DNA from 4 places in the Vibrio sp. JCM 18905 genome. Region 2 is predicted to be linked to each of the others. Evidence: predicted binding sites of a transcription regulator. Region 2 holds the regulator's gene; each other region holds the start of a gene.
What was found. Region 2 encodes CRP, which controls carbon source genes, mostly activating them, when cyclic AMP is high. Its sites were predicted from a motif close to TGTGANNNNNNTCACA; they were not measured.

Region 1: the regulator CRP is predicted to act here: its motif matches at 2,764-2,779, upstream of ACZ5ZC_RS20570 (NupC/NupG family nucleoside CNT transporter).
Region 3: the regulator CRP is predicted to act here: its motif matches at 2,425-2,440, upstream of recB (exodeoxyribonuclease V subunit beta).
Region 4: the regulator CRP is predicted to act here: its motif matches at 2,382-2,397, upstream of rppH (RNA pyrophosphohydrolase).

Annotation. Positions count from the first base shown of each region.
Region 1 covers NZ_AP043880.1:830,092-834,841, forward strand. The annotation lists gene prfC (peptide chain release factor 3) at 77-1,666, shown strand; gene ACZ5ZC_RS20560 (DUF5363 family protein) at 1,762-1,959, shown strand; gene ACZ5ZC_RS20565 (TatD family hydrolase) at 1,946-2,719, shown strand; gene ACZ5ZC_RS20570 (NupC/NupG family nucleoside CNT transporter) at 2,924-4,207, shown strand.
Region 2 covers NZ_AP043880.1:428,141-432,890, reverse strand. The annotation lists gene ACZ5ZC_RS18670 (hydrolase) at 1-223, shown strand, start outside; gene ACZ5ZC_RS18665 (YheU family protein) at 257-469, shown strand; gene ACZ5ZC_RS18660 (phosphoribulokinase) at 594-1,463, shown strand; gene crp (cAMP-activated global transcriptional regulator CRP) at 1,704-2,336, shown strand; gene ACZ5ZC_RS18650 (DUF1338 domain-containing protein) at 2,482-3,273, opposite strand; gene astD (succinylglutamate-semialdehyde dehydrogenase) at 3,523-4,750, opposite strand, start outside.
Region 3 covers NZ_AP043880.1:904,453-909,202, reverse strand. The annotation lists gene recB (exodeoxyribonuclease V subunit beta) at 1-2,306, opposite strand, end outside; gene recC (exodeoxyribonuclease V subunit gamma) at 2,634-4,750, opposite strand, start outside.
Region 4 covers NZ_AP043879.1:472,002-476,751, reverse strand. The annotation lists gene ptsP (phosphoenolpyruvate--protein phosphotransferase) at 1-1,704, opposite strand, end outside; gene rppH (RNA pyrophosphohydrolase) at 1,707-2,228, opposite strand; gene mutH (DNA mismatch repair endonuclease MutH) at 2,848-3,528, shown strand; gene ACZ5ZC_RS10390 (DUF6482 family protein) at 3,544-3,855, opposite strand; gene ACZ5ZC_RS10385 (NADP(H)-dependent aldo-keto reductase) at 4,010-4,750, shown strand, end outside.

The sequences.
Region 1 (4,750 bases), 400 kb from region 2:
ATACCGCGCAATATTGAATCTAAAAAGCGTGTTTGCTTTTCGAGCAAGCATTCAGACATCAAAGAAGACCAGTTTCATGTCAAATACACCTTTTCTAAGCGAAGTGTCTAAACGTAGAACGTTCGCTATTATTTCTCACCCGGATGCGGGTAAAACCACCATTACTGAAAAAGTCCTTTTATTCGGAAACGCGATTCAAAAAGCAGGTACGGTTAAAGGTCGTGGTAATGCACAGCACGCAAAATCAGACTGGATGGAAATGGAAAAGGAACGTGGTATCTCGGTAACCACGTCTGTGATGCAGTTCCCTTACAATGATTGCCTGGTAAACCTACTTGATACTCCTGGACACGAAGACTTCTCGGAAGATACATACCGTACTCTAACGGCAGTCGACTCGTGTTTGATGGTTATCGATGCAGCGAAAGGTGTCGAGGATCGTACTCGTAAGCTGATGGAAGTAACCCGTCTACGCGATACGCCAATCGTGACCTTCATGAACAAACTTGACCGTGACGTTCGTGATCCAATGGAAGTATTGGACGAAGTAGAAAACGAATTGGGCATGATGTGTGCGCCTATCACGTGGCCAATCGGCTGTGGTAAAGAGTTTAAAGGTGTGTACCACATTCACCGTGATGAAACGATTTTATACGAATCTGGTCACGGTCATGAGATTCAAGAAGTTCGAATCATCAAAGGTCTAGATAACCCAGAGCTTGATGAAAAAGTCGGTGCAGGCCTTGCGGAAAGTGTTCGAGAAGAGCTTGAGCTTGTTATGGGTGCTTGCCCTGAGTTTGATTTGGAAATGTTCTTAACAGGTGACCTGACGCCAGTTTACTTCGGTACCGCATTAGGTAACTTCGGTGTAGACCACATGCTAGACGGTCTAACAGAGTGGGCACCAGCACCGAAAACGCGTCAAGCGGTTGAGCGTGAAGTTGAAGCGACAGAAGAGAAGTTCTCTGGTTTCGTATTCAAGATCCAAGCAAACATGGACCCGAAACACCGTGACCGTATCGCATTCATGCGTATTGTATCGGGTACTTACACGCAGGGTATGAAGATGAACCACGTTCGTCTTGGCAAGCAGGTGAGTATCTCTGATGCAGTAACCTTTATGGCTGGTGACCGTTCACGTGCAGAACACGCTTACGCGGGTGATATCATTGGTCTGCATAACCACGGTACTATCCAGATTGGTGATACCTTTACTCAAGGTGAGTCACTGAAATTCTCTGGTATTCCGAACTTCGCCCCGGAGCTGTTTCGTCGTATTCGCCTGAAAGATCCACTAAAGCAGAAACAGCTACTAAAAGGCTTGGTGCAACTATCAGAAGAAGGTGCGGTACAGGTATTCCGTCCACTACAAAACAACGATCTGATCGTTGGTGCCGTTGGTGTACTTCAGTTCGATGTTGTTGTGGCTCGTTTGAAGTCTGAATATAACGTTGAAGCGATTTATGAAGGCATTAACGTTGCAACTGCGCGTTGGGTTGAGTGTGATGATGCGAAGAAACTGGATGAGTTCCAACGTAAGAACCAAGCAAACTTAGCATTGGATGGTGGTGATAACCTAACGTATATTGCACCAACAATGGTTAACTTAAACTTGGCGAAAGAGCGTTTCCCTGATATTGATTTCCGTGCGACGCGTGAGCACTAATCAAAAAGCGGTTTGGGTAAGCTTTAACGCAAACTAGATTTTAAAACGCCCTTGGCTATAAACTTAGCCAAGGGCGTTTTTTATAAGGATGAGGTATGAACTGGTTTAAACGAGGATTGAAGCGTTACGACGACTGGTGCAAGGAGATGGGGTTAACCCCTGATCAAAAACGCAGCTGCGTTCCGTATCGAAAAGATCCTGCCCATCAAAATGAAGAGAACAGTGAAGCTCTGCTATTTTCTGATTCTCAGTTTGTCGGTACAGATAAAAAGTCTCAAGATGAAGCTCTTTGATACCCATTGTCACTTTGACTTTGATGTATTCCAAGGTGACTTTGCACATCAACTTGAGCTAGCTCAAACGCAAGGCGTGACAAGAATTCTGATTCCTTCAGTGGGACCTCAAAACTGGGCTCGTATTCAAACCTTGGCAGATCAACATGCCAATTTGTATTACGCCCTTGGGTTTCATCCGTATTTTCTTGAAGATAACGTCGAGCAGCACTTTGCTGAATTGGAACATTATCTAAAACAAAATGCTCCCCAGTGCGTGGCAATAGGAGAGTGTGGGCTAGATTTTGCCATTGATGTTGACCCACAGTTGCAAGAAGAGACACTTGAAGTTCAATTTGAACTGGCTAGATGCTTCGAACTCCCAGTTATTTTACATAGCCGAAAAGCGCACAATCGCCTTATTCAAATGGTTAAAGCGGCGAAGCTCCCTCGGGGCGGTGTGCTACATGCTTTCTCTGGGAGTTATCAGCAAGCAATGGAGTGGGTCAAATTAGGTTTTTTTATCGGAGTAGGAGGAACCATCACCTACCCAAGAGCGAAGAAAACGCGCGACGCAATTCAAAAATTACCACTCAAACATCTCGTGATCGAAACAGATGCACCGGATATGCCTATACTTGGGTATCAAGGGGAGTCGAATCACCCAGCCAAACTCATTCACGTCTTTAATGAGCTCGTAGAGTTGCATAACGGCTCAAAGCAATCGATTGCCTCTCAGTTATGGAAAAATAGCAATTTTGCTTTCTCGATATGTGAATAAAATCTAAAGATGTGGTTTGAAATAGAAAACGTTTTCCTGCTTATTGTGAATTAACTCACAAAGCTGGCTGAATCAATCATGAATCTTATAGGAAAGTGTGAGGCTGGCATTACTTTAATTGATTCTGCATGAGTATAATTGCTCCCGCTTTATAGCTCCATTTTGTAACACGCCAATAAATAACTTATAAGGAAGTCATAAACTATGAGCCTGTTTATGAGCCTAATCGGTATGGTAGTGCTTCTTGCGATTGCAGTGGCATTTTCTAATAACCGAAAAGCTATCAATCTAAGAACTGTGGGTGGCGCATTCGCTATCCAATTCGCATTAGGTGCATTTGTTCTGTATGTGCCTTGGGGCCGTGATCTACTAAACGGTTTCTCTTCAGGTGTTTCTAACGTTATCAACTACGGTAACGATGGTTCATCATTCCTGTTCGGTGGTCTTGTTTCTGACAAGATGTTCGAAGTATTCGGCGGCGGCGGTTTCATCTTCGCATTCCGTGTTCTTCCTACACTGATCTTCTTCTCTGCACTGATTTCAGTTCTTTACTACATTGGCGTTATGCAATGGGTTATCAAGATTCTTGGTGGCGCACTACAAAAAGCGCTGGGCACTTCACGTGCGGAATCAATGTCAGCAGCAGCAAACATTTTCGTAGGTCAAACAGAAGCACCTCTAGTTGTTCGTCCATTCGTTCCAAAAATGACTCAATCAGAGCTATTCGCGGTAATGTGTGGTGGTCTAGCTTCTGTTGCTGGTGGTGTACTAGCGGGCTACGCTTCAATGGGTGTTCCACTAGAGTACCTAGTAGCAGCATCATTCATGGCGGCACCAGGTGGTCTACTATTCGCTAAAATCCTTCACCCAGAGACTGACCAGCCTCACGAAAGTATTGAAGAAGCGATGGACGGCGGCGACGACAAACCAGTAAACGTAATCGACGCAGCAGCGGGCGGTGCGGCTTCTGGTCTACAACTTGCGCTTAACGTAGGTGCAATGCTAATCGCATTCGTTGGTCTAATCGCGCTGATCAACGGTATGCTAGGTGGCATCGGTGGTTGGTTCGGCATGCCAGAACTAACGCTAGAGCTAATCCTAGGTTACGCATTCTCTCCACTAGCATTCCTAATCGGTGTTCCATGGGCTGAAGCAGTAACTGCTGGTTCATTCATCGGTCAGAAAATCGTAGTGAACGAATTCGTTGCTTACTTGAACTTCACACCATACCTAGGTGAAAACGCTCAAGTAATCGCGGCAACTGGTGAAGTAATGTCTGAGAAGACAACAGCTATCATCTCATTCGCACTATGTGGTTTCGCGAACCTTTCTTCTATCGCGATTCTACTTGGTGGTCTAGGTAGCCTTGCACCAAACCGTCGTAGTGACATCGCTCGCATGGGTGTTAAAGCTGTGCTTGCAGGTACGTTGTCTAACCTTATGGCAGCGACAATTGCAGGCTTCTGCTTAAGCCTTGCAGCACTATAATTAGAATCGGTTCTTAATATATAGACGCCGTTTTACATCATGCCCTGTAGCAAGAGATTGCTGCGGGGCATTTTTCGTTTTTCGGGCTCTAAAATCTCACCGGATGCCGGACTCAGTCTATGAGTTACGCAGCCGATGGAATAGGGGCTAGGAAATTTTGAGATACAAACCGTTTGCGCTCTATTTGGTGCTACAGTTTTGCGGTGAAACTCTATAATGTATTAATCACAGGATAGTGGTTAAGGTTGATACTTAATCACGTAATGAATATTACATAATCGATGGGCAAATGACTTGCCCAGCAATATCAGATCTAATAGGCGTTTTGCTGTGTGATGTGATATTAAAGACACCGCAATCATAGATTGTTGTGCCATAGGCCAAACTGGTACTGTGCGGTGACAAGGATAGCAATTGGCATATGAAATTTTCGCTGTATATGCCGAGTCTTCAGGGAACCAAGTCCGTTCATTAATAGACTGTTTAGCCATTTACTCACATTGTCTCGACTTGTTGATTATAGTTAGAGACGTGATGTAAGGC
Region 2 (4,750 bases):
CATTCACGCCAAAGACGATCCATTCATGACCGACGATGTGATCCCGAAATTTGTTCTGCCAGATAATATTGATTACCGTCTCTTTGAGCACGGTGGGCATGTTGGTTTCCTTACAGGTTCAGCGCTCAAGCCGAAATTTTGGTTGGAAGAAGCGCTGCCAGCGTATTACGAAAGTATTGCCGCAGATTACCTTTCTGCTGTATCCAAGCAGCGAAAGCAGTAAACTAGCCGCTCATCATAAAAGTTCGAGGTATTTATGATCATTCCATGGCAAGACATTGCGCCAGAAACATTGGAAAACTTAATTCGTGAATTCGTCTTACGTGAAGGCACGGATTACGGAACCGTCGAGATTTCTTTGCAAGACAAAGTGGATCAAGTAAAAACTCAATTAGAAAAAGGCGAAGCGGTTATCGTATTCTCTGAACTGCACGAAACCGTCGATATTCAGGTAAAAACAAAATTTTAGACCCTTCACATTTTACCGTACCCCACTCAATGACAAGGCATTGTTACGTGCTATAGTGGGTTATCGACCGTGCAGTAGCAGCCTACTGCACATTACAGGTAAGTAATTTTCGACAAGGTTTGTCATGTCAGCTAAACACCCAATTATTGCGGTTACTGGTTCATCCGGTGCCGGCACGACCACTACATCTGAAGCCTTCCGTAAGATGTTCAATATGATGAACGTTAAACCCGCATGGGTTGAAGGCGACAGCTTCCATCGCTTTACTCGCCCTGAAATGGATATAGAAATCCGTAAAGCGCGCGAGCAAGGTCGACACATTAGCTACTTTGGCCCTCAAGCTAATGACTTTCCAGGATTGGAAGAGTTTTTCCGTAAATATGGTCACGATGGCGCAGGCAGCGTACGTCGCTACCTACACACCTTTGACGAGGCCGTACCTTATAATCAAATGCCTGGTACCTTCACACCATGGCAGGACTTACCGGAGAACAGTGACGTTCTCTTCTATGAAGGCTTGCACGGCGGTGTTGTGGATGGCGATGTTAATGTTGCGCAGCATGTGGATTTCTTGATTGGTATGGTACCAATCGTAAACTTAGAGTGGATCCAAAAGTTTGTGCGTGATACTCGTGACCGCGGTCATTCACGAGAAGCAGTAATGGATTCTATCGTGCGCTCGATGGACGATTATCTTAACTACATCACTCCGCAATTTTCTCGCACTCATATTAACTTTCAGCGCGTCCCAACGGTCGATACCTCTAACCCACTTAACGCGAAAGGTATCCCAAGTCTAGATGAGAGCTTTGTCGTGATTCGCTTGCGTGGGATAAAGAAAGTCGACTTCCCATATCTCCTGGCTATGATTGATGGCTCATTCATGTCACGCCACAACACGATTGTCGTGCCAGGCGGTAAGATGAGCTTTGCAATGGAGCTCATAGTTCGGCCTATCCTACAACAGCTCATCGAAACAGGGAAAATTGGCTAAAAACCTGCCTGCGAAGATGTTTACTTTTCATACCGTGATCATGTGCACAGTTTTGCTTACAAAATCTCAATCATGGCACGATTAAAATCAAGAAATCGTTTTCGAAAAAGGATACTATTTCTTACCGAAACACAAGAGAGCTTGCAGCATATAAAAAGTGCTCTTATTCTAGTATGCCTAATTCAGGCTTAGCTAAAATATGGATAGCGCAAGCGTACCCTGCAGAGGAAGTGAGATATTATGGTTCTAGGTAAACCTCAAACCGACCCAACATTAGAGTGGTTTCTTTCACATTGTCATATTCATAAGTACCCTTCAAAGAGCACGCTAATTCACGCGGGCGAAAAGGCAGAAACTTTGTACTACATCGTTAAAGGTTCTGTTGCGGTTCTTATCAAAGACGAAGAAGGTAAGGAGATGATCCTTTCTTACCTAAACCAAGGAGACTTTATTGGTGAACTTGGTCTATTCGAGGAAGACCAAGAGCGCACAGCTTGGGTTCGTGCTAAATCTCCTTGTGAAGTTGCTGAAATTTCTTTCAAGAAATTCCGTCAGCTTATCCAAGTAAACCCAGACATCCTAATGCGCCTTTCTGCGCAGATGGCTCGTCGTCTTCAAGTAACTAGCCAAAAAGTGGGTGACCTGGCGTTCCTAGACGTAACTGGTCGTATCGCTCAGACGCTTCTGAACCTTGCAAAACAACCAGACGCAATGACTCACCCAGACGGCATGCAAATCAAGATCACTCGTCAAGAAATCGGTCAAATCGTTGGCTGTTCTCGTGAGACAGTAGGTCGTATCTTGAAAATGTTAGAAGAGCAGAACTTAATCTCTGCGCACGGTAAAACTATCGTGGTTTACGGTACTCGTTAATCTCAAACCAGAGTGACGCGAACAAAATTATAAAAGCCACCAATGGCGACATTGGTGGCTTTTTATTTGTCTTGTAACCACATTAAGCTCAGAGCAACAAAAGACTAATGAGCAAGTTGGTTAGCCGAAAGGTTCACCCTAAAAGTTAGCCATTCGTACTTTCAAAGATTTTGTCCGCTGAAGCCGCCACAAAACCTGGGTACAGCTCACCATTTTCCATCGGGTAGCGCTTAGCAAACTCGTAAAAGCCACCAGGGATAATTTCAGTGCCTTCGCTAAAGCGAACCGCCACTTTATCCGCCATGGTCGATGATTGTTCTAGTAGCACCTCAGGAGTGCCCTTCACTTCCCCGCCGTTTTCATTGATGGTAAATCCGGCCGTACGTAAGTGATCGTTTACTTGCTTCACTTCTTCGTATTCATTGAGCTGGTTAACGCTCACCGTGAAGTGGTTTGCGCCGTAACCATGCGCAGCCAACCAAGATGCATATTCACTTTCTTTAGCCAACGTTTGGTAGTCAGCAAAGCTTAAATCCCACAAGCGTCCACCATGTAAGAATGCGCTATCGTTCAGCTTGCCTGCATCGACTTGTGCCACCAGCTTTTTCACAATCTCTTGCAGCTCAGGTGAACACTCCTCAACTTTTAGCTCACTAATAAAGACTTTAGGTTGCTTCGGATCAGGGTGCTCATAGTGTTTAGCAACCAGCTTTTTACTTTCGAAAACGTAGTCACCACATGCCTGGTAGCCAATGGCTACAAATGGTTTAGCTAAGGTTTCGATACCAAGAGGCGCAATATTGAAGGTACGTAAAGCTATATGATCATTAATCAGAGGCTCATCTTCTTGAAGCAGCTGATGTACTTTCGCAGCAGAAGGGCAAAGACGTTGAATGTAATCTTGCCATAGCGATTCAAATAACACATCGGGCGTCATAACGACTCCTTGTTACGAGATGTAGAGTTAAAAGGTAAGCGGAAGTTGACTGCTCGCTCACAACGAAAAGTTGTCCAGAATAATGAACGAGCAGCCATCAACCTGTGACGGTAAATGCCAGTCAGTCAACACGCTTTTCCGAGTCTTTGCTCACTTTCCGTGTTCTGCCAACGATCACTACAACCCATACCTAAATGATTCGCCGGCAAGGTGAGCCGCAATACATGGTTGCGACTCTGTTATTAAAACTTATAGCGCCACACCTGGGCTTAATGTTGCAGGCAAGATAGTCTCTTGACCTTCCATTGATGCCATCGGGTACGCACAGTAGTCTGCTGCGTAATAAGCGCTTGGACGTAGGTTACCTGACGCACCAGGACCACCAAATGGCGCATCACCACTTGCACCAGTGAGCTGGCGGTTACGGTTCACGATCCCTGCACGAATATGGTCAACGAAGTATTCCCATTCTTGGTCGTCAGTTGAAACTAAACCAGCAGAGAGACCAAAGCGCGTGTCGTTCGCCAGTTCTACGGCTTTTTCTAGCCCTTCGTAACGCACCACTTGCAGAAGTGGACCGAAGTACTCTTCATCTGGTAGCTCAGCAATGTTCGTTACATCAATAATGCCCGGAGAAACAAACGCCGCCTCTCCTGCTTTAGCTTCAATCAAGCTTTCACCACCAAGTGATTGAAGGTTCGCTTGTGCATCGAGAATGAACTTGGCTGCGGCAACGGAGATTTGCGGCCCCATAAATGGCGCAGGCTCTGCAAATGGTTGGTCTACGCGAATATTCTTCGTCGCTTCGACGAGCTTGGTGATAAGCGCATCGCCTTTCTCACCCAATGGCACATACAAACGACGAGCACACGTACAACGCTGCCCGGCACTGATAAACGCTGACTGGATGATGGTGTACACCGTGGCATCCAAATCACCGTATTTATCAGAGATCACCATCGGGTTATTACCACCCATTTCTAGTGCTAACATTTTGCCTGGTTGACCCGCAAATTGACGGTGCAATACATGCCCCGTGTTCGCGCTGCCCGTGAACAGTACGCCATCAATGCCTTTCGCATCAGCAAGCGCAATACCGGTTTCTTTCGCACCTTGGACAAGGTTGATCACGCCTTTCGGCAGACCTACTTCTTCCCAAAGTTTCATAGCTAGCTCGCCAGTCCAAGGCGTTTGCTCGGATGGCTTGAACACAACGGTGTTACCCGCTAGTAACGCAGGCACAATGTGACCATTTGGTAGGTGACCAGGGAAGTTATATGGGCCAAATACCGCCATCACGCCCAGTGGGCGATGACGTAACACAATTTGGTTGCCCGCCGCTTCACGGCTCGCTTCACCAGTGCGGTCATGGTAAGCACGAATAGAGATGGCAATTTTACCTGCCATTGCCGCTGCTTCAGTGCGCGTTTCCCAAATTGGCTTACCAGTTTCTTTGGCAATGACTTCAGCGATTTTC
Region 3 (4,750 bases), 480 kb from region 2:
GATTTGTGAATAGTTACGATCTGCACTAAGTTACGTTCCGATTCTAAACGTTGGATTTGGTCATCACTGCCACCCAAACCGTTTTCCGCATCACTGATGGACTGAGCGAGCCAACGCAGCAGACCGTGGTCGCTGTCCAGTTCATTACTGGCTTGTTGAAGCAGTTCACCGATGTGCATTAAATCGGTAAGCACTCGCTCACCATTTTCACCCTGTGAACTCGCGCCTTCTTCTAGTAATCGCTCGGCAATATGACGTTTGCTGATCACCGCGCGCAACATCGGCAGCACACCACGTTGAACCCAAAGTTTGCGATATTCTTTGAATTCGTTTACGGCGTTTTCCCACACCACTTCATCGTTATTAAGTGCATCCAAACTTGCTGCGTCGAGGGCAAACAGCTCAGAGGCAAGACTTGCACGCAGCGCACGGTCATTTTCTGGAGTCAGCACCGCTTGCAGCAAGCGCTGTAAATCCTGCGCCACCGAACTGGTAAACACACTGTCTCGGTTAGACAGGTACACGCTGGCAATGCCTTTATCAGCCAACGCTTGTTTGATCATTCGACCTTCGCTACCTGTTCGAACCAATACCGCGATATCGCCCGCTTGAACCGCTTTCTGTTTTTCGCCATTCACCAGACACGCTTGCCCCTGTTGAGCCTGCGTCAAAATAGTTTGGATTTGGCTTGCGGTCGCCTCTGCCATTCGAGTCAAATACTCGCCTTTTGGTAGCGGTTTATCGTCCGCTTCTTGCAACCAATAAGTCAGCGCCGGTTGCTTTTGGCCACCCATAGTCCAAATGCGTTTTTCGGCATTGGGACTGTACTTAACGGGTAAGAACGGAATATCTGAATCATAGATAAATGGACTGTCTGGCAAAGCAAATACTTGGTTTACCGCCTGCACCATATCTGCGCTAGAACGCCAGTTGGTTCCTAACGTATAGTGGGCACTTACTTGGTTACGCGCTTTGATATAAGTGAAAATGTCTGCGCCACGAAAGCCATAAATCGCCTGCTTGGGGTCACCGATCATAAACAAACCACATTCCGGGTTGTTCAGATAAATACGACTGAAAATACTGTATTGAAGCGGGTCGGTATCTTGGAACTCGTCAATCATTGCGACGGGATACAAAGTACGAATACGCGCCGCTAAAAGCTCGCTTTCGTCCGTATCGATAGAAGCAGAAAGTTGCGTCAGCAAATCATCGAAAGAGAGCCACTGTTTTTGATTTTTCGCGTTGGCCAGCATTGCACGACAATGCTCAATCGCATGAGCAAGCAGTGGCGCTTTTAAGCTGATTGGATTGGCAAGAAATGTTTCAATGGCTTCAAATACCGCATGCTGCGGCGCACTGCCTTTCGGTGTTTTTTCCAACAAGACGTTTTGCGCGAATTTCTCCAGCTTGTCTGGATAATCGTAACCTGTAGTTTCCGTTGCTGCCCAAGCGTTTACCGCCTCCAACCACGTCGGCAGAGACTTTTTGGTGTAGCTGCGTTTGTTAATATCTGAATCTGAAATCAGCGTAAAGAAGTCATCTTGGCTTTCTCGCCACTGTGCTTTTAATTCATCAATTTTTTTCAAATTTTCAGTATGAAGATCAGCCAAACTGCCTTTCATTGCAGGAACGGAAAGGCTTAACGGTGCACCAGTTAAGTAATTGCTGATGTCAGACAACAACGCAGATGGAGAGCTCCATAGCTGGCGAATTTCCCCAGCCAAGGTAAATGGCAACGGGTAGAAATTGCGGCGCCAGTAATCGGCTACAACTTGCGCTTTTAGGTGACTTTCATCGGTCACAAACTCGTTGTTAAATCGGCTGCCAGATTCAAACGCATTTTGCGTTAGCATACGTTGGCAAAAACCGTGAATGGTGTAGACCGCCGCCTCGTCCATCTGACGCTCTGCCTGCAATAAAATTTCTGCGGCTTGCTTGTGATCGTCAAACTCATTAAGCAAAGGTTGGATCACCGGATCGGAACTCTGTCCACGCGCAAACGCGATTCGCGCATCATGGATCCTTGCCCTGATACGATCGCGTAATTCCGCAGTTGCCGCTTCAGTAAAGGTTACGACCAGAATTTGGTCGACCGTAAGCGGTACGCGGTGCCTAGTTTCCGCGCAGCCGTGACCAAGCAAAAGGCGCAGATATAAACCTGCAATAGTGAAGGTTTTACCTGTACCTGCTGATGCCTCGATTAACCTCGCACCATGCAGAGGAAACCTCATCGGTTCTAGTGGCGTTGGTTGAGGCCGCTCTGTGCTGTCTAACGTATGTAGAGGACACTCTGCACCTGACATTTGATCCATAACGCTGAATCTCTCCGGATTATTTACTAGGACGTATCACCTAATAAATGTGATCTATAGTTAAAAATTCTATTAATATGTTTAACAAGTTGGATAATTTAGAGCTTTGTGAGATCTTTCTCACGGTTATCCATAAGACGTACCGTTAGTATGCGCCCCACGAGATAAGTCAAACCTTTTTGGCGGCACAACTCAAATGAATTAAACAAAAGTATCATGGTCCCTCTGACCTTGTGGCCGTACAGCGAACGCCCTACAAAAAATAATGATTTTCTGGCGGCCACCCTACTCTTCCTTATCTTTATCCAACTATCTTTATTACGCTTTTACGTCATCGGCGTCTTGAACCGCTAAGCGCGCACCTTGCAGAACTAATGCTGTCAGCAAGCGAACCTCTGAGGCCAACTCATCATTCCAAGCAGGCCAAATTCGAGAGATGTACGCGTTATTGCCTTCGCCCGGGCTCATGAAGCCATCATTGAATGCGTCAGCCATTTTCTTCAAAGATTTCTCTTCGTCATCGACCCACTGACCGCGGCTAAAGCCTGCTTCAAAACAAGCCAACGCCGTTTTCGGGAAATAAGGCAAAGGCTTAGTCATGCCTTCGAAGAATAAGCGAACTAATTCAGTCAGTAGCTGTTTGGCATACTGCGCATCGGCAATTTCTGGGTAGATCAAATGCAGCGCGCCTTCTTTACGATCGTAACCAATGATGTGGGTTTTCTTAGCATGACCCGACGCCGACATGGCAAGGTGATCGATCCACGCTGCAAGGTAATCCTGCGATCGAATCTTACCGCTTCGATAGCGAATCAAACCGGATTGGTAGCATTGAGTTAGCCAACCAGTCAGGCGAACGTTTTTCTCTTCGCCTTCATTTCGCTCAAATAAGGAGTCAAACGTCAGGTCGATTTCCAAATCGTCTTGAGGCGCACCAGATAAAAACGCCAGTTTATCCACCAGCTCTTCCGCCTGAACTCGGTTGGTTTCAAACTCGATATCACCAAACGCCCCCACCGGCAGTTTGCCTTGCGCACGCTGTTGACTCATAAAGTGTTTAAGCACCTCTGTTTTTTTCTCTGGCTGCATCAATGTCGTTTCAAGCAAGGCTTCTAACAGCTCATCACGCATTTGATAACTTTCCAAACCACCTAAAACAAAGGGTTCGTCGTCTTCCATCACCGGCAGTGGCGGTTCAAAGATTACTTTTAAGCGACGATTGAAAAAATACTGCACAGGTAAGCGCCAGAAACGTTGCAACTCGACTAAGTCGAGCTCAAGTGGGAACGTCGCTCCTAACAGATAGTCGTCTAATGCCCGATTAAAATCACGACGAACATAGCCTTGCGATTGACTACTTTGAGTCAATGCCGCTGGAATCCACTCTTTCGCGTAGCTGGCGTGCGTGCCTTGGAACGCACTTGGGCTAAACGGCACCATGGCGTGGGTATTCACCAACGCATTTAATAAATTGTCGCCAGATTCATCAACGGGCAACGCTTCATCACCACTTAAACAATAGTTTTGGTGGCAGTATTCCATCAGCTCAGAAACCAGAACCGAAGGCACTCGCTCTGTGTTGTCTTGGATTGAACGGCCAACATAACTGATGTACAACGTTTGCTGTGCAGACAACATCGCTTCGAGGAATAGGTAACGGTCATCATCTCGGCGCGAACGATCGCCCGGTTTGGTTCTTCCCGTCATCAAGTCAAAACCTTCCGGCGGCATGGAGCGTGGGTACACGCCGTCATTCATCCCCAGTAGACAAACGGTTCTAAACGGAATAGAGCGCATCGGCATCAGGGTACAAAAGTTCACTTGACCAGCAAGGAAGCGCTGGCTGACTCGTGTGCCAGATAATTTGTTTTGAAGGTATTGGCTGATGATCGACGGCGATAACGCATCATCAAATGCGGCATCAGCTAATTGCTCTTTGAGTTGGCTGAGCGTATCGCGAATGGATTTGAGCGCCATTTCGCCTTCTAACTCAACTGAGAAGAAGTCATCCAGCAGTGAAACCAAAGTCTCTCGCCAACCATCGATAGTTTGAACATGAGAAAGTTTGCTTCGATAAGTGCTAATTTGTTGGATAAAGTGTGCCAACTTGCCCGCCAGCTCTGCGCCCATGCCTTGCACTTCGTTGTACGGAGACAAACTGCCTTGCTCGGTTTCAAACAAACCTGCGGATTCTGGCATCGCGTAGCCAAGCAACATTCGTTGAATACCAAATTGCCATGTGTTTTGACGGGTTTCCGGCAGTTCAAATTCGCGTCCGGTATTGGCATCCAACCCCCAGCGAATTCCCGATTCCTCAACCCATTGTTTGGCTTGTAAGAAATCATCTTCGCTGAGTTCAAAACGCTTTAATATCGCTGGAGTTTCCAGAAGTTCGAGTAGTTCTGATGCCAAACAGCGCGTATTGGGTAAGTTCA
Region 4 (4,750 bases), on a different replicon from region 2:
GGCATCGTCTAACTCTTTTACCCCTGACACCATTGGCAATAAAATACTTAAGTTTCCGCTTTCTGCACTCGCTCTTAACATTGCACGCAGCTGGATCAAGAAAATGTCTGGATGATCCAATGTAAAACGAATGCCACGCCAGCCTAGAAACGGATTATCTTCTTCGATGGGCAAATACGGCAAAGGTTTGTCACCACCAATATCCAAAGTGCGCATCACCACTCGTTGATTCGGATAACTGTTGAGTATCGCTTGGTATTGATGATACTGCTCATCTTCGGACGGAAAGTGATGTTGAAGTAAAAATGCAATCTCAGTTCGGTACAACCCAACACCATCAACTCCTTTATTGATGGCAATATTACTGTCTGCACTGAGCCCCGCATTGAGCATAATTTCGATGTGGTGATTGTCTTGCGTAACCGCTGGGAGTGCGAGGTCCTTGTTTACCATTGCAAACAATTCTGACTCTTCACTCACTAAGCTTCGATACTCTCGCAATAATTGACGGTTTGGCTCTAGGAAGATCTCGCCCGTATAACCATCCACTATCCCGAGTTTGCCATTGACCACATCCGGGTTAATGTTGGCGCCCATGACAGCGGGAACTCCAAGTGCGCGAGACAAAATAGCCGCATGAGAGTTCGCGCCACCTTCTAGTGACACGACGGCTAACAAAAATTCTTTAGGTACAGAAGCGAGCAAGGTGGCTGTGAGTTCACTCGCCACCAAAATAATGGGACGATCAATTGCAGAATTTTCTTGCTCACTGTTATGTAGAAAATAGAGCAGCCTTTGCCCTAACTCTCGGATGTCTTGCGCTCTCTCGCGCATGTAGACATCCGACATTCTGGCAAATCGATTCGAGTATGATTCTACCACTTGGCGTAACGCCCAATCGGCCCTGTCTCCTTTTTCAATCTGCTTCTTCAAATCACCACGAAGCATCGGGTCATTGAGTAAGTGAGTAAACAGATCGAAGATCGCCAGCGCATCTTTGTTGATTTCACTGTCCAGCTTTTTCCGCATACGGCGAAAGTCATTTAACGCTCGCTCTATCGCCACCAGCAATGTCTCGTGCTCACGTTCTTTATCTAACGTGGACGAAGGGAAAACATCCGATAAACTCGGCTGGGTATTGTCGAACCAAAACTCTCCAATCGCGACACCAGTAGATGCAGGCAAACCTTTTAATACCGTGGGTTTAGATGCCAACTGCCAATGCCCAAGATTCTGCGCATGCGCAATAAGCACTGCTAGCTGAGCGGATAACGTGACAAGAAACGACTCTTCCATCTCACTGAACAAGCGCGGTGTTTTTTGCTGGATCACCAACACACCTAAAACTTGTTTGCGATGAATGATTGGAGTGGCTAAAAAGGAGTGGTAAATCTGTTCACCAAGTTGAGGGAAGAATTTAAACTCGGGATGTTTTGAGGCTTCGGCAAGGTTGAGTGGCTCTGCGCTTCGTTTAACCAACCCAACCAAGCCTTCATTGAAGTTGATATGAATACTATCACCTTCAAAAATAAGGCCTTGAGTTGCCATTAACTCAAGGCGCTGCATTTCTTCATTAGCAAGATAGATAGTACAGCACTCAGTGCGAAGGGCAGCACAAGTCTCTTTCACCAATATATCAAGTGCCAGATGCACATCATCGACCCTGGAGACTTTCTCAACTATTTCCCTTAGCTGACTGAGCATGATTATCCTCTACGTTGCTTTTTTCTTTTCCCTTTCGCTTTTCTCTCTCGAAAAGGCATGGCTAAGGATGCAAACTCTTTCATCGCTCGTCGATAAACATCTCGCTTGAAAGAAACAACTTGCCTAACTGGATACCAGTAACTCACCCAGCGCCAACCATCAAATTCAGGGGATTTTCCGCGTTGCATATTAATGCGAGATTCATCGCATTCTAATCTCAGCAGAAACCATTTCTGTTTTTGGCCGATACAAACAGGCTTGGAGTCCCAACGCACCAATCGTTTTGGTAGCTTATATCTTAACCAATGACGACTTGTTGCAATGATCTTAACGTCTTTTTTCGTTAAACCGACTTCTTCATATAACTCCCTGAACATGGCTTGTTCAGGAGTTTCACCTTCGTCAATTCCACCTTGTGGGAATTGCCATGAGTGTTGCCCGTATCGTTTAGCCCAGAAGACCTGACCATGGTTATTACATATCACAATACCAACATTAAGTCGGTAACCATCGCCATCTATCACTGGCTAACCTCTATGAATAAATTTTTTATTACCGTGATTTTTCCACATATCCCCATTACTAGCAAACTTACTGATGTGATATGAGCAAGATTTATTACCTTTTCACCATATTTGGATATCTTTTAATCACATCATACCTTATCAACACAAGAGTGAGACATTGCCCACATTTATTCACCTTTTCTGTGAATAACTTTGTGAAGAATTCAATTCAAATGAGTAATTCAGTTCAATCCCATCAAAAGCAAAACAAATAAAGAAACAAGAAAATAAACATAAAGCATTGATAGAAAAGTATTTATTTTTAAAAATAACGATAAATCGATCTTCAGTTTCTTGATGATCTTTTCACCAAACTCAGATCGGTCAAAGATCCACCAACAGGCTATTTATCCACACTCACCTGCTATTCGTTTAGATGATTACAACAAAATCAACCCCAAAAATGCATTTTAACCCCTGTTTATTCATACAGACCCCGTCAGGATCTTATCAATACCTCCTCCATCTGTGGATAAGTTATGAATTGATCGTTCTTACACCGCCTCGGTGAAATCTTAAACAGTAGATTTGGCCGGAGTTTGATAAACTATATTTTTTGTAATACCACCTTGTGACTATGAAACCAGAACCACAAACAGAAGCAGAGCTATTGGAACGCGCTCATGATATGGCAGGACTTAGCTTTGCAGAGCTGGCCGCCGAGGCGAATATGATTGTTCCTGAAAACTTAAAACGTGATAAAGGTTGGGTGGGTCAATTACTCGAATGGCACTTGGGCGCCCCAGCAGGCAGTAAACCTCAACAAGATTTCGCTAAGCTAGGGATCGAGCTGAAAAGTATTCCGATCAGTCACTCTGGCAAACCGTTGGAAACAACCTTTGTTTCGGTGGCTCCTCTCACAGGTGTTCATGGTCTTACATGGGAAACAAGCCACGTACGCAACAAGCTGTCTCGTGTGCTTTGGGTACCAGTGGAAGGGGAACGAGAAATTCCACTTGCAGAAAGACGTGTTGGTAGCCCACTGATTTGGTCACCAGACGAAGACGAAGAGCGTATTTTACGAAACGACTGGGAAGAGCTAATGGAGATGATCGTCTTGGGGAAATTTGATCAAATTTCCGCCAGACACGGAGAAGCGCTGCATCTTCGCCCTAAAGCAGCGAATGCAAAAGCCCTCACCGAAGCATACAGCTCAAATGGCAAACCGATAAAAACTCTGCCCCGAGGTTTTTACCTCAGAACACAGTTTACTGAACAGATCTTATTCAAGCACTACATCAGCGCGCCATCTGAGTAATGTTGTTTCCGCCATTTAGTGCGTCACGAGCGATAACTCGATATCACAGTACGAGGCTGCCTCTTCAGTGCCACATTCGTCATACGCATTGTGCAGCCTTAAATACGCTTTATCTACCCCTAACCTCAGCAGCTCTTCTTTCACCAAATCTAACGAACCGAAATGTATCGGATCTTCACCGTCTTTAATCGGCTCAAGTTGATGCTTGTACTCCACTGCTAGCAAATAGTCAGAGACATCAGAACACCCAATTACAAATACTTTGGGAGTTTTATAAGTATCTTTATGGGGACCGTGTAACCACATGTCCAATTGATGCTTCTGCATAACGTACCTCCTTCACACGATTATTTAAGTGTAGTTAGGCTATGTATAGCTTTCGAGTTTGGTCTTCCTTTATACGTAAATCATTTGCGATAGCGGTTAAAAATCCCCTATATTGGAATCACTTATTTAGTCGGTAACTCTTCAAGGACGTGATATGCAATACACAAAACTACCGCACTCATCACTTGAGATCAGTAAAATCTGCCTCGGAACCATGACGTTTGGCGAGCAAAATACAGAAAAGGACGCCTTTGAACAGCTCGACTTTGCCCTTGATCATGGGGTGAATTTCATTGATACCGCAGAGATGTACCCTGTACCTCCCAAAGCGGAAACGCAAGGACTCACCGAGCAATACATCGGTAATTGGTTAGCAAAGAGCGGCAAACGTGAAAAAGTTGTGCTGGCAACAAAAGTGGCAGGCCCTCGCGGCGTCCCTCACATCCGAGACAACATGAGCCTTAATCGTCGCCACATCCATACAGCAATTGATGACAGCCTTAATCGCCTGCAAACGGATTATGTCGATTTATACCAATTACATTGGCCTCAACGCCAAACTAACTGCTTTGGTCAACTCAACTATCCTTACCCAGACAAACAAGAAGAAGTCACATTAATTGAAACCTTGGAAGCGCTGACTGAGCTAGTGAATGCAGGCAAAGTACGCTACATCGGTGTATCAAACGAAACGCCATGGGGTGTGATGTCATTACTGCGTTTAGCTGAAAAGCATGATTTGCCACGCATTGTCTCGATTCAAAACCCATATAACTTGTTGAACCGCAGCTTTGAAGTGGGCTTGTCTGAAATCAGCCATTACGAAGGCGTTCAGTTACTTGCTTACTCTCCTTTGGCATTTGGCTGCCTGAGTGGTAAATACCTAAACGGGGCA